DNA from 3 places in the Azospirillum fermentarium genome. Region 3 is predicted to be linked to each of the others. Evidence: riboswitches for the same ligand, from Rfam matches in the RefSeq annotation. Region 3 holds a riboswitch; each other region holds the start of a gene.
The links. Region 3 has a riboswitch for cobalamin ahead of M2352_RS22915 (ribonucleoside-diphosphate reductase subunit alpha). Riboswitches for the same ligand answer to the same signal wherever they lie in the genome.
Positions count from the first base shown of each region.

Region 1: linked by a shared signal. The riboswitch ahead of M2352_RS23780 (energy-coupling factor ABC transporter permease) and the one ahead of M2352_RS22915 (ribonucleoside-diphosphate reductase subunit alpha) in region 3 are both predicted to bind cobalamin.
Region 2: linked by a shared signal. The riboswitch ahead of cobW (cobalamin biosynthesis protein CobW) and the one ahead of M2352_RS22915 (ribonucleoside-diphosphate reductase subunit alpha) in region 3 are both predicted to bind cobalamin.

Region 1 is NZ_JAOQNH010000003.1:809,491-813,283, reverse strand. It holds gene M2352_RS23785 (extracellular solute-binding protein) at 1-1,275, shown strand, start outside; cobalamin riboswitch at 1,324-1,553, shown strand; gene M2352_RS23780 (energy-coupling factor ABC transporter permease) at 1,689-2,378, shown strand; gene M2352_RS23775 (energy-coupling factor ABC transporter substrate-binding protein) at 2,368-2,694, shown strand; gene M2352_RS23770 (CbiQ family ECF transporter T component) at 2,681-3,433, shown strand; gene M2352_RS23765 (energy-coupling factor ABC transporter ATP-binding protein) at 3,421-3,793, shown strand, end outside.
Region 2 is NZ_JAOQNH010000003.1:877,234-881,026, forward strand. It holds gene cobN (cobaltochelatase subunit CobN) at 1-717, opposite strand, end outside; gene cobW (cobalamin biosynthesis protein CobW) at 724-1,761, opposite strand; cobalamin riboswitch at 1,889-2,116, opposite strand; gene M2352_RS24095 (porin) at 2,573-3,793, shown strand, end outside.
Region 3 is NZ_JAOQNH010000003.1:589,411-593,203, reverse strand. It holds gene M2352_RS22920 (aldo/keto reductase) at 1-819, shown strand, start outside; cobalamin riboswitch at 919-1,141, shown strand; gene M2352_RS22915 (ribonucleoside-diphosphate reductase subunit alpha) at 1,255-3,183, shown strand; gene M2352_RS22910 (ribonucleotide-diphosphate reductase subunit beta) at 3,207-3,793, shown strand, end outside.

The DNA.
Region 1 (3,793 bases), 220 kb from region 3:
ACCGTCATGGCGCCGGAGGCCCGGCATTGGTGGACCGCCAACGGGCGCGACATCGGTAAGACGGTGCTGGAGGCGCCGCTTGGCTCCGGCCCCTACCGCACGGTGGCGGTCAATCCGGGGCGGGCGCTGACCTATGAGCGGGTGGCCGATTACTGGGGCCGCGATTTGCCGGTCAACCGCGGCCTGTACAATTTCGGCACCATCAAACAGGATTTCTACCGCGACGACGACGTGATGTTCGAGGCGTTCAAGGCCGGCGGCTACGACATCCGCGTGGAAAACCGGGCGCAGCGCTGGACCACCGGCTATGATTTTCCCGCCGTGGCCGACGGGCGGGTGGTCAAGCGGGTGATCCCCTCGGCGCTGCCGCTGGGGGCGCAGGCGTTCCGTTTCAACACCCGCCGGCCCCAGTTCGCCGACCCCCGCGTGCGCGAGGCGCTGGGGATGCTGTTCAATTTCGCCTGGACGCAGAAGACGCTGTTGTACGGGCAGTACCACCGCACCCTGTCCAACTTCCCCAATTCCGACTATGGCGCCAGCGGGGTGCCGGGGCCGGACGAACTGGCGCTGCTGGAACCGTACCGGGACCGTCTGCCGCCGCGGCTGTTCACCCAGCCGTTCCAACCCCCCGCGGGCGACCCCGCCGGCAACAACCGCGCCGAAACCCGCGAGGCGCTGCGCCTGCTGAAAGAGGCGGGGTGGGAGCCGAAGAACGGGCGTCTGGCCAACGCCGCCGGCCAGCCGCTGACGGTGGAAGTCCTGGAGGTGGCGGGCGGCGGCCTGTCCCGCATCATCCAGCCCTATGTGGAAACCCTGCGCCGGGCCGGGGTGGACGCCAGCCTGCGCAGCGTCGATTCCGCCCAGTACGAGGCGCGGTCGGACGATTTCGACTTCGACGTCATCGTCACCAACTTCAGCTTCGCCAGCCCGCCGGCCACCGAACTGCGGGCCTTCTTCGGCTCGGCCACGGCGGGGGAGCGGGGATCGTTCAACTACCCCGGCGTGCGCGACCCCATCGTGGATGCGCTGGTGGAAAAGGTCATCGCCGCCAGGGACGAGGCCACGCTGAAGACCGCCACCCGCGCGCTGGACCGCGTGCTGCTGTGGAGCTTCTACATGGTGCCCCACTGGTACAACCCGGAAAGCTGGGTGGCGGCGTGGGACCGTTTCGGCATCCCCGCGACGCCCCGCAAGTATGACCAGGAGTTCCGCAGCACCCTGTTCCCCGACACCTGGTGGATCGACCCGGCCAAGACGGCGAAGCTGGGGCGTTAGCCGAAGGGTTGTACGCCTTCCTTGACAACATCCGCCCCCGCCCCGTACCGTCGCGGGCGTGATGCCGGTTCTCCGGCTCCCGTCCGCGGGGGCCGGCGATGAAAAGGGAACATGGTGCCGCAGGCCCCTTGGGGCTCGCGCAAGCCATGGCTGCCCCCGCAACTGTAGGCGGTGAGCCGCCGCGCCCCTGATGTGCCACTGGCCGGTGACGGCCGGGAAGGCCGGCGCGGTGGCGGCGACCCGCAAGCCAGGAGACCTGCCGGCGTCCGCTGTCTCGTGTCGTTCCTCCGGGCGGGGTGTCCCGGTGGCGTGGAATCAGGACGGCCCCGCGCCCAGAGGACCGGACGCGGGTCTGCCGGCTTTCCCCTCCATCGTTCCCCTGGCCTCCCGGATCAACTGGGAGTGTCTGGTTCATGCATATCATGGAAGGCTTTCTGCCTCCTCTCCACGCCGCCGGGTGGGCGGCGGCGTCGGCACCCTTCGTCATTGTGGGCGCGGTGCGCCTGCGCCGCATCGTGCGGGAAAAGCCCGAGGCCCGGCTGCTCTTGGGGGCGTCGGGCGCCTTCGCCTTCCTCTTGTCGGCGCTGAAGCTGCCCAGCGTGACGGGAAGCTGCTCGCATCCCACCGGCACCGGGCTGGGGGCGGCGCTGTTCGGCCCGTCGGTGATGACGCTGATGGCCACCATCGTGCTGCTGTTCCAGGCGCTGCTGCTGGCCCACGGGGGCTTGACCACGCTGGGGGCCAACGTGTTTTCCATGGGCATCGTCGGCCCGTGGGTGGCGTGGGCCATGGTGCGCGGCGGCGGGGCCGTGGGGCTGTCGGTGCCGGTGCGGGTGTTCCTGGCGGCGTTCCTGGGCGACCTCGCCACCTATGTCACCACGGCGCTGCAGCTTGGGCTGGCCTTCCCCGATCCGGCCACCGGCTTCACGGGGGCGTCGGTGAAATTCCTGTCGATCTTTGCGGTGACGCAGATGCCGCTGGCGGTGGTGGAAGGGCTGCTGACGGTGGCGGTGGTCAACTGGCTGTCGCGCAACAGCGCCGACGACCTGCGCCTGCTGGCGGAAATGCGCGGTGAAGAGAAGGATTCCGGCCATGTTGCGTGACAACCGCATCGTCCTGGGGCTGGCCGCGGCCATCGTCCTGCTGCCGCTGGTCATGCCGTGGGAGGAGAAGCCCAGCTTCGGCGGCTCCGACGACAAGGCGTCCGGCGTGATCGAAGAGGTGAGGCCCGGCTACACCCCCTGGTGGGAACCCCTGTGGGAGCCCCCCAGCAAGGAAATCGAAAGCCTGCTGTTCGCGGGGCAGGCCGCAGTGGGGGCGTGGCTGCTGGGCTATTACATGGGCCGCCGGTCCCGCCGGCGGGACGGGGACACCGGACGGCAGGGCACGCAGCGGCGCGCGCGCGATGCGCGCCCTTGACCGGGCGGCCCATCTGTCGGCGTGGAAGGACCGCGGCACCGGCGGCAAGCTGGCGCTGAGCCTGGGGCTGATGCTGGCGGCCATGGCCGGGGCGCCGCCCCTGGCCCCGGCGGCGGTGTTCGCGGCGGCGGTGGGGCTGGCGCTGCTGTCGGCCCGCGTGCCGCCCGCGGCCCTGGCCGCCGCCTTGCTGCCCCCGGCGGGGTTTCTGCTGGCCAGCCTGCCGGCGCTGGCCCTGACGCTGGACTGGCGCGGCGGGCTGGCGCTGGGCTGGGTGCCCGGCGGGGTGGAAACGGCGCTGGTGCCGGTGGGCCGGTCGCTGGCGGCGGTGGCGGCGCTGGCGCTGCTGACCCTGACCACGCCGGCCAGCCGGCTGATCGGGCTTTTGCGTGGGCTGGGGCTGCCGGCGGCGGTGGCCGACGTGGCGCTGCTGACCTACCGCCTGCTGTTTCTGCTGGGCGACACGGTGACCGCGGGGTCGCGGGCGCAGGCGTTCCGGCTGGGCTATGCCGGCGGCTGGCGGCGGCACCTGCGCTCGCTGTCGCTGCTGGCGGCGGGGCTGCTGGGGCGGGCGATGAACGCGGCGCGGCGGATGGATGTGGGGCTGTCGGCGCGCTGCTACGACGGCGGGCTGCCGGTGCTGGCGGCGGGCCGGCGCACGGGTGCGGGTGAATGGGCGCTGGCGCTGGGGCTGCCGGCGCTGATCCTGGCCGGGGGATGGGTGATTCCGTGGACGATGTGATTCTGGAGGCCCGCGGGCTGGACTACCGCTACCCCGGCAGCGGGGAGCCGGCGCTGCGCGGGCTGTCGCTGTCGGCCCGGCACGGGCGGCGGCTGGCGATCCTGGGCGCCAACGGGGCCGGGAAGACGACGCTTCTCCTGCACCTCAACGGCACGCTGCGCCCGCGGGCGGGTGTGGTGCTGGTGGACGGCGTGCCGGGGGACACCGGGCGGGCCGGGCTGACCGCGTGGCGCCGCCGGGTCGGGCTGGTGCTGCAGGAGGCCGACGACCAGCTTTTCGCCGCCACGGTGGCCGAGGACATCTCCTTCGGCCCCCTCAACCTCGGCCTTGGGGCGGCGGAGGTGGCGCGGCGGGTGGCCG
Region 2 (3,793 bases), 290 kb from region 3:
CGCGGCGGCCTCCGGCTCCTTCAGGCTGGCGGCGAACAGCGGCAGCGGCGTCAGGCCGCGCTCCGCCAAGGCGTCGGCCAGGGCGTGGACCGGCGCCACGTCGCCGGCCAGCAGGTGGGAGCGGTAGAACACCACCGCCGCCACCGGCCCGCCATCCTCCACCCGGCCCGCCCAGCCCGCGTACCGGCCAAAGCGCGGCACCGGCGCCGGCTCGGCCCAGGGGGCGGGATGCCCGGCCAGCGTGGCGGCATAGCCCAAAAGCGAGGCGGCGTTGTCCGGCCCCCCCTCCACGAACAGGCGCCACAGCCGGGACACGGCATCCGCCGGCACCGTGCTCCACCCCTCCAGCGTCGGGTCGGGGCGGGCATCGCCGGGCAGCACGGCCAGCGGAATGCCTTGTTCCCGGCACACCGCCACCACCCGTTCCAGGCCATAGCGCCAATAGCCGGCCCCGCCCAGCAGCCGCAGCACCACGCCGCGGGCCGGGCGGATCACCCGGTCGATGAACAGGTCCACCGACAGCGGGTGCCCCAGCCGCGCCAGAGTGACCAGCCGCAGCGTGGGCAAGTCCGCCCGCCGGGTCCGCCACGCGGCGGCCAGCGCCGACAGGTCGCTGTCGGAAAAGGACAGCACCACCAGATCCGCCGGGGACAGTTCCAGGTCCACGGCCTGCGGTTCGGCGGTCAGGTCATCCTGCCGGGCGGCCAAAAGGTGCATGGGGTCTTATTCCACCAGCGCTTTGGTCACCGCGGCCACGTCCAGCCCGGTTTCCCCGATCACCACCAGCCGGCTGCGGCGTTCCTCCTCCGGCTTCCAGAAGCGGTCGAAATGGGTCTGCACCCGCACGCCCACCCCCTGGACCAGCAGCCGCATGGGCTTGCCCGGCACATGGACGAAGCCCTTGACCCGCAGCACCCCGTGGGCCGCCGCCACCACCGCCACGCGGGCGGCCAGCGCCTCGGCGTCCGTCTGGTCGGGGAGTTCGACCACGAAGCTGGTGAAGTCGTCGTGGTCGTGGTCCTCCTCCGTCTCATGATGGCTGGGACGGCTGGCGAGGTCGTCCTCCACCGCGGCACCGATGCCCAGCACCACGCGGGCGTCGGCACGCCCATGGGGGCCGTGAACGATCTTGGCGTCCCGCGGCAGGGTGGCGCGGATCAGCTCCTCCACCTTGGCCAGCCCGGCCCCGTCCACCAGATCGGTCTTGCTGACCACGATCAGGTCGGCGCACAGCAACTGATCCTCGAACACCTCCTCCACCGGGGTTTCGTGGTCCACGGTGCCGGCATCGGCGCGCTGGGCGGCCAGCGCCGCGGCGTCGGGGGCGAAGCGGCCCTCGGCCGCCGCCGCGGCATCCACCACCGCCACCACCCCATCGACGGTGACCCGGGTGCGCACGGCGGGCCAGTTGAACGCCTTCACCAGCGGCTTGGGCAGGGCGAGGCCCGAGGTTTCGATGATGATGTGTTCCGGCGGCTCGGCGCGGGCCAGCAGCTTTTCGATGGCCGGCACGAAATCGTCGGCCACGGTGCAGCACAGGCAGCCGTTGGCCAGCTCGATCACGTCGTCCTCGGTGCAGGCGGGCACGCCGCAGGCGCGCAGGATGCCGCCGTCCACGCCCACGTCACCGAATTCGTTGATGATCAGCGCCAGACGCCGCCCGCCGGCCTGTTCCAGCAGCGACCGGATCAGCGTGGTCTTGCCCGCCCCCAGAAAGCCGGTGATGACGGTGGCGGGAATCTTCGACGGCAAAGCCGGCATGGGTCTTATCCTTTGCAAGAAAAAGGGGGATCGGGCGGGGGAACGGCGCCCCCGGTCATGCCGTGCATCGCAAACCTTCCTTCCCCGCCCACCCGGCGGACAGATGTGATGGGTCCGGCCCCCGTTGGGCGGGACCGGTCCGGTGGCAGGTTTCCTGGCTTGCGGGTTATCGCCGGTCCCCCGCCTTCCCAGCCCCATCAGGGGACCAGTGGCATCCGGGGGATGGCTCGCCGCACACAGTTGCGGGGGCAGCCGCGGCCTTGGGGGGAGAAGACGCCCCGCACCGCGTTCCCTTTTACCCCCGCACCGTCCAGACCGGCGGATGGCGCGGGGCACCATCGGAAGGGCCGCAGCATCGCAGGGTCGTGAGCGATTTACAAGCCGCCACCCGCCCGCGTCATGCCCCGAAGGGAGGAGACGCCATCATCCCCCATAGCCCCGCCCCGCTCCACCCTACCGCACCGCCCAAACCCAAAGGTGAACGAACGGATGAGATGTCAATCCGCAGGCGTATTGGCCAAACACACCGTTTTTTGCCCCGTTCCCCCAGCCGGGCCAGCCTGAACATGGCTGTAAATCCTTCCTTCGCACAATAAGCGTTCTCGCACCGGCACACGAAGCCCACCAATGAGACCCAAGTCTTATTTGTAAACAACCGAATCATCCCTAGAGTCCGCCGCCGATCGCCGCAGAAAAAGGCGATTCTTTCGAGTCACGGACGAATCTTTAAAAAGAAGATTTTCCGGGAACGGGCAGGTTTTGCTTGAAGGAAACGGCGCCACACCGCCGGCCAACCAGGGGGAAGAATACCATGAATGCGCGTAACATCGTGATGCTGGGCAGCAGTGCTGTTGCCCTGACGCTGGCACTTGCCGCCCCGGCCCTGGCCGACACCACCGAGGATCTGCTGTCCCACCTGCGCGCCAAGGGCGTGCTGACCAACAGCGAATTCAACACGCTGAGCCAGCGCCATCAGGTGGAGACCGCCCGCGCCGCAGCCGATGCCAAGGCCCAGGCCGACGCCCAGGTGCAGGCGGCCAAGGCCGCGGCGGTTGCCGACGACAAGACCATCGTGCGCAAGGCCGACAAGGGTCTGGGGCTGAAGGTGGGGGATGTGAACATCCAGCTGTCCGGCTCCATCAACGGCTTCTACGTCCATGATTCCGGCGACAGCGGCCCCCGCACCGCGGTGACCGGCGGCGTGGTCAACACCAACGGCAACAGCTCGTCCGTGCGCAACGGCCTGCTGCCCGGCTATCTGAAGGTGGACGTCACCACCACCCAGGAAGGCTTCGACCTGGGCGCCCATTTCGGCATCTACCCCGGCATCAACAGCGTGACGTGGAACGGCGGCGCCAATTCCGCCGGCCAGCCCCAGGCGCTCACCACCTCCGGCGCCGATTTCCGCCAGACCTACCTGACCGTGGCGCACAAGAGCCTGGGTGAGCTGAAGGTGGGCCGCGACATCGGCCTGTTCGGGTCGGACGCCATCCTCAACGACATGACCCTGCTGGGCGTGGGCACGGCGTCGGCCAACAGCAACCCCAGCAACACCTCGCTGGGCCGCATCGGTCTGGGCTACATCTACACCGATTTCCAGCCGCAGATCACCTACACCACCCCCACCTTCGCCGGCTTTGCCGCCTCGGCGGGCGTGTTCACGCCCATGGTCACGGCGGGCAGCACGGAAGTGAACGATTCCCCCGGCTTCCAGGGCAAGCTGACCTATGATTTCACCGCGGGCGGGGCCACCGGCCACCTGTGGGGCGGCTTCATCACGCAAAAGCACGACCAGACCGGCGCCCAGGCCAGCTACACCGGCACCGGCTTCGACATGGGCGCCAAGCTGAGCTACGGCCCCGCCGCCCTGACCGGCTATTACTACACGGGTGAAGGCATCGGCACGACCGGCCTGTTCATCCTGTCGGCCACCGCCGCCGGCAAGAAGCGCGACAGCGACGGTTTCTATGTCCAGGGCACCGTGAAGCCCATCGACAAGCTGACGCTGGGCGTCAGCTACGGCGAGAGCAAC
Region 3 (3,793 bases):
ACCGTCACCGCCAACGGCGCCGCCATTCCGGCCCTGGGCTTCGGCACCTTCCGCATGCCGGGGCCCGACACCGCCCGCATGGTGCCCGCCGTCCTCGCTCTCGGCTACCGCCACATCGACACCGCCCAGATCTACGGCAACGAGGATGCGGTGGGCGCCGGCATCGCGGCGTCCGGCGTTCCCCGCGGCGACATCTTCCTGACCACCAAGGTGTGGGTGAAGAATTACCGGGACAGCGCCTTCCACGCCTCGGTCGATGAGAGCCTGCGCAAGCTGGGCACCGATTACGTGGACCTGCTGCTGCTCCACTGGCCCAACGCGGATGTGCCGCTGGCCGAGCAGATCGGCGCGCTGAACGCCGTGCGGCAGGCGGGCAAGGTGCGCCACATCGGCGTGTCCAACTTCTCCACCGCCCTGATGGCCGAGGCCGGGCGCCTGTCCGCCGCCCCGCTGGTGACCAACCAGATCGAATACCACCCCTATCTCGACCAGACGGCGGTGATCGGCGCGGCGCGCGCGGCGGGCATGGCCGTCACCGCCTATTACGCCATGGCCGACGGCAAAGTCCTGGCCGACGAACGGCTTCGGGCCGTCGCCGCCCGCCACGGCCGGACGGTGGCCCAGGTGGTGCTGCGCTGGCTGGTGCAGCAGCCCGGCGTCGTCGCCCTGTCCAAGACGGTGAGTGCTGCGCGCGCGGCGGAAAACGCCGCCATTTTCGATTTTACCCTGCCGCCGGAGGATATGGCCGCCATCCACGCCCTTGCCACGCCGGACGGGCGGCTGGTCAGCCCCGCCGGGCTGGCGCCGGTGTGGGATTGAGATGACGCGGAATTGACATTCCGCCGCCATTGAGGCAACACACGCGGTGTGAAACGGGGGCGCTCAAGAGAAGATCTTGACGCCCCCGTTTCCATGACATACCATATTTAGCGTTATGGTTCCCTGCATCCAACAAGATACAGGGCTAAGAGGGAAGCCGGTGAGTCCCCGTCCGGGAACGATGCCGGCGCTGCCCCCGCAACTGTAAGCGGAGAGCGTGTCCGCCGTTTTCGTGTCACTGGCGCCCCTCGGGCGCTGGGAAGGCCGGACGGACGTGCTGTGACCCGCAAGCCAGGAGACCTGCCGTAACCGAACGAACGTCCACGGGCGGGGTGTCCCGGTGGTGCGCTTGCGCCTGTGCGCCATCCCCGTGGCCCACATCCGCAGCCGTGCTTGCCGTGCGTCCCGTCCAACCCCACGACAGGATGACCACCGATGCCGGCGCTTGCCTTGCCCACCGCCCAGACGGCCACCCCGTACAGCTTTGGCCGGGATTTCGACGATCACGGCAATCTGGTGGCCCTGCCCCCGCGCCCGCTGGACCGGGCGGTCACCCGCGCGCCGCTGGAACGCTGGACGCCGCCGTCCCCCACGGTGGTGGGCATCGACCGCAGCCGCGACGCGCTCCTGACCGCGTTCGGCAAGGCGACGCTGGACGACCGCTATCTGCTCCCCGGTGAAAGCTATCAGGATCTGTTCGCCCGCGTGGCCGCGGCCTATGCCGACGATGCCGCCCACGCCCAGCGGATCTATGACGCCATGTCGCGGCTGTGGTTCATGCCGGCGACACCGGTTCTCAGCAACGGCGGCACCTCCCGCGGCCTGCCCATTTCATGCTTCCTCAACGCGGTGCCGGATTCGCTGGACGGCATCGTCGGCGTGTGGAACGAGAACGTGCGGCTGGCGTCCAACGGCGGCGGCATCGGCACCTATTGGGGCGGGGTGCGGTCCATCGGCGAGCCGGTGAAGGGCTGCGGCACCACCTCGGGCATCATCCCGTTCATCCGGGTGATGGACAGCCTGACGCTGGCCATCAGCCAGGGGTCGCTGCGCCGCGGGTCGGCGGCGGTCTATCTCGACATCCACCACCCGGAAATCGAGGAGTTTCTGGAGATCCGCAAGTCCTCGGGCGATTTCAACCGCAAGAGCCTGAACCTGCACCACGCCGTGGTCATCACCGATGCGTTCATGGAGGCGGTGCGCGGCGACACCCCCTTCCTCCTGAAAAGCCCCAAGACGGGGGAGGTGCTGAAATCGCTGAGCGCCCGCCAACTGTGGCAGAAGATCCTGGAAACCCGGCTGCAGACCGGCGAACCCTATCTGCTGTTCGGCGACACGGTGAACCGGGCGCTGCCCCGGCACCAGCGGGATCTGGGGCTGCGCGTCACCACCAGCAACCTGTGCAGCGAAATCACCCTGCCCACCGGCACCGACCATCTGGGCAACGAGCGCACGGCGGTGTGCTGCCTCGCCTCCCTCAATCTGGAAACCTGGGATCAGTGGAGCGGCGACGGCGCGCTGGTGGAGGATGTGCTGCGCTTCCTCGACAACGTGCTGACCCGCTTCATCGAAGACGCACCGGAGGGGATGGAGAGTGCGGTTTACTCGGCCATGCGTGAACGCTCGGTCGGGCTGGGGGTGATGGGGTTCCATTCGTTCCTGCAGGCGCGCGGCATTCCCTTTGAAAGCGCTTTGGCGAAATCGTGGAACCTGCGCTTCTTCCGCACCATCCGGCGGGCCGCCGACGCCGCGTCGGTGCGGCTGGCCGACGAGCGCGGCCCCTGCCCCGACGCCGCCGACCGCAACATCCGCGCCCGCTTCAGCCACAAGCTGGCCATCGCCCCCACCGCGTCCATCAGCATCATCTGCGGCGGCACCAGCGCCTGCATCGAACCGATCCCGGCCAACATCTACACCCACAAAACCCTGTCAGGGTCGATCTCGGTGCGCAACCCGCATCTGGAACGGCTGCTGGCCGGGCGCGGCGCCGACACGCCCGCGGTGTGGCAGTCGATCATCGAGCACGAAGGATCGGTGCAGCATCTGGACGTGCTGAGCGACGATGAAAAGGCGGTGTTCCGCACCGCGTTCGAAATCGACCAGCGGTGGATCGTGGATTTCGCCGCCGACCGCACCCCCTTTGTCTGCCAGAGCCAGTCGATCAACCTCTACCTGCCGGGCGACATCGACAAATGGGATCTGCACATGCTGCATTGGACCGCGTGGGAGCGGGGGCTGAAAAGCCTGTATTACTGCCGGTCCAAATCGGTGCAGCGCGCGGCCTTTGCCGGCGGCAACCGGGACCGCGGCGCCGATGCCGCCCCCGCCCGCACCGATTACGAAGAATGCCTGGCCTGCCAGTGAGCACCGGCAACGGACACCCCATCATGACCGCATCCCTTGCGCACATGGATCCGCGCGCCCTGATCGGCACGGGCCGTGTCGGGCTTCTCGACGCCTCCGGCGCCTACAATGTGGACCGCTACCCGTGGGCTTATGCCTATTGGAAAAAGCAGCAGCAGGTCCATTGGATGGGCGAGGAAGTGCCGCTGGGCGAGGACATCAAGGACTGGGCCTCCGCCCGCGTCAGCGACGGGGAACGGAACCTGCTGACGCAGATCTTCCGCTTCTTCACCCAGAGCGACGTGGAAGTGAGCGACAATTACCTGAAACGCTACATGCCGATCTTCCAGCCGCTGGAAGTGCAGATGATGATGGCCGCCTTCACCAACATGGAGACGGTGCACATCGACGCCTATGCCCTGCTGCTGACCACGCTGGGCATGCCGCAGACGGAATTCGCCGCCTTCCGCGACTATGCCGAGATGCGGGCCAAGGCCGATTACATGCACAGTTTCGGCACCGGCACGGTGGCCGACGTGTCGCGCACGCTGGCCATGTTCGGCGCCTTCACCGAGGGCATGGCCCTGTTCGCCAGCTTCGCCATGCTGCTGAACTTCCCCCGCCACAACAA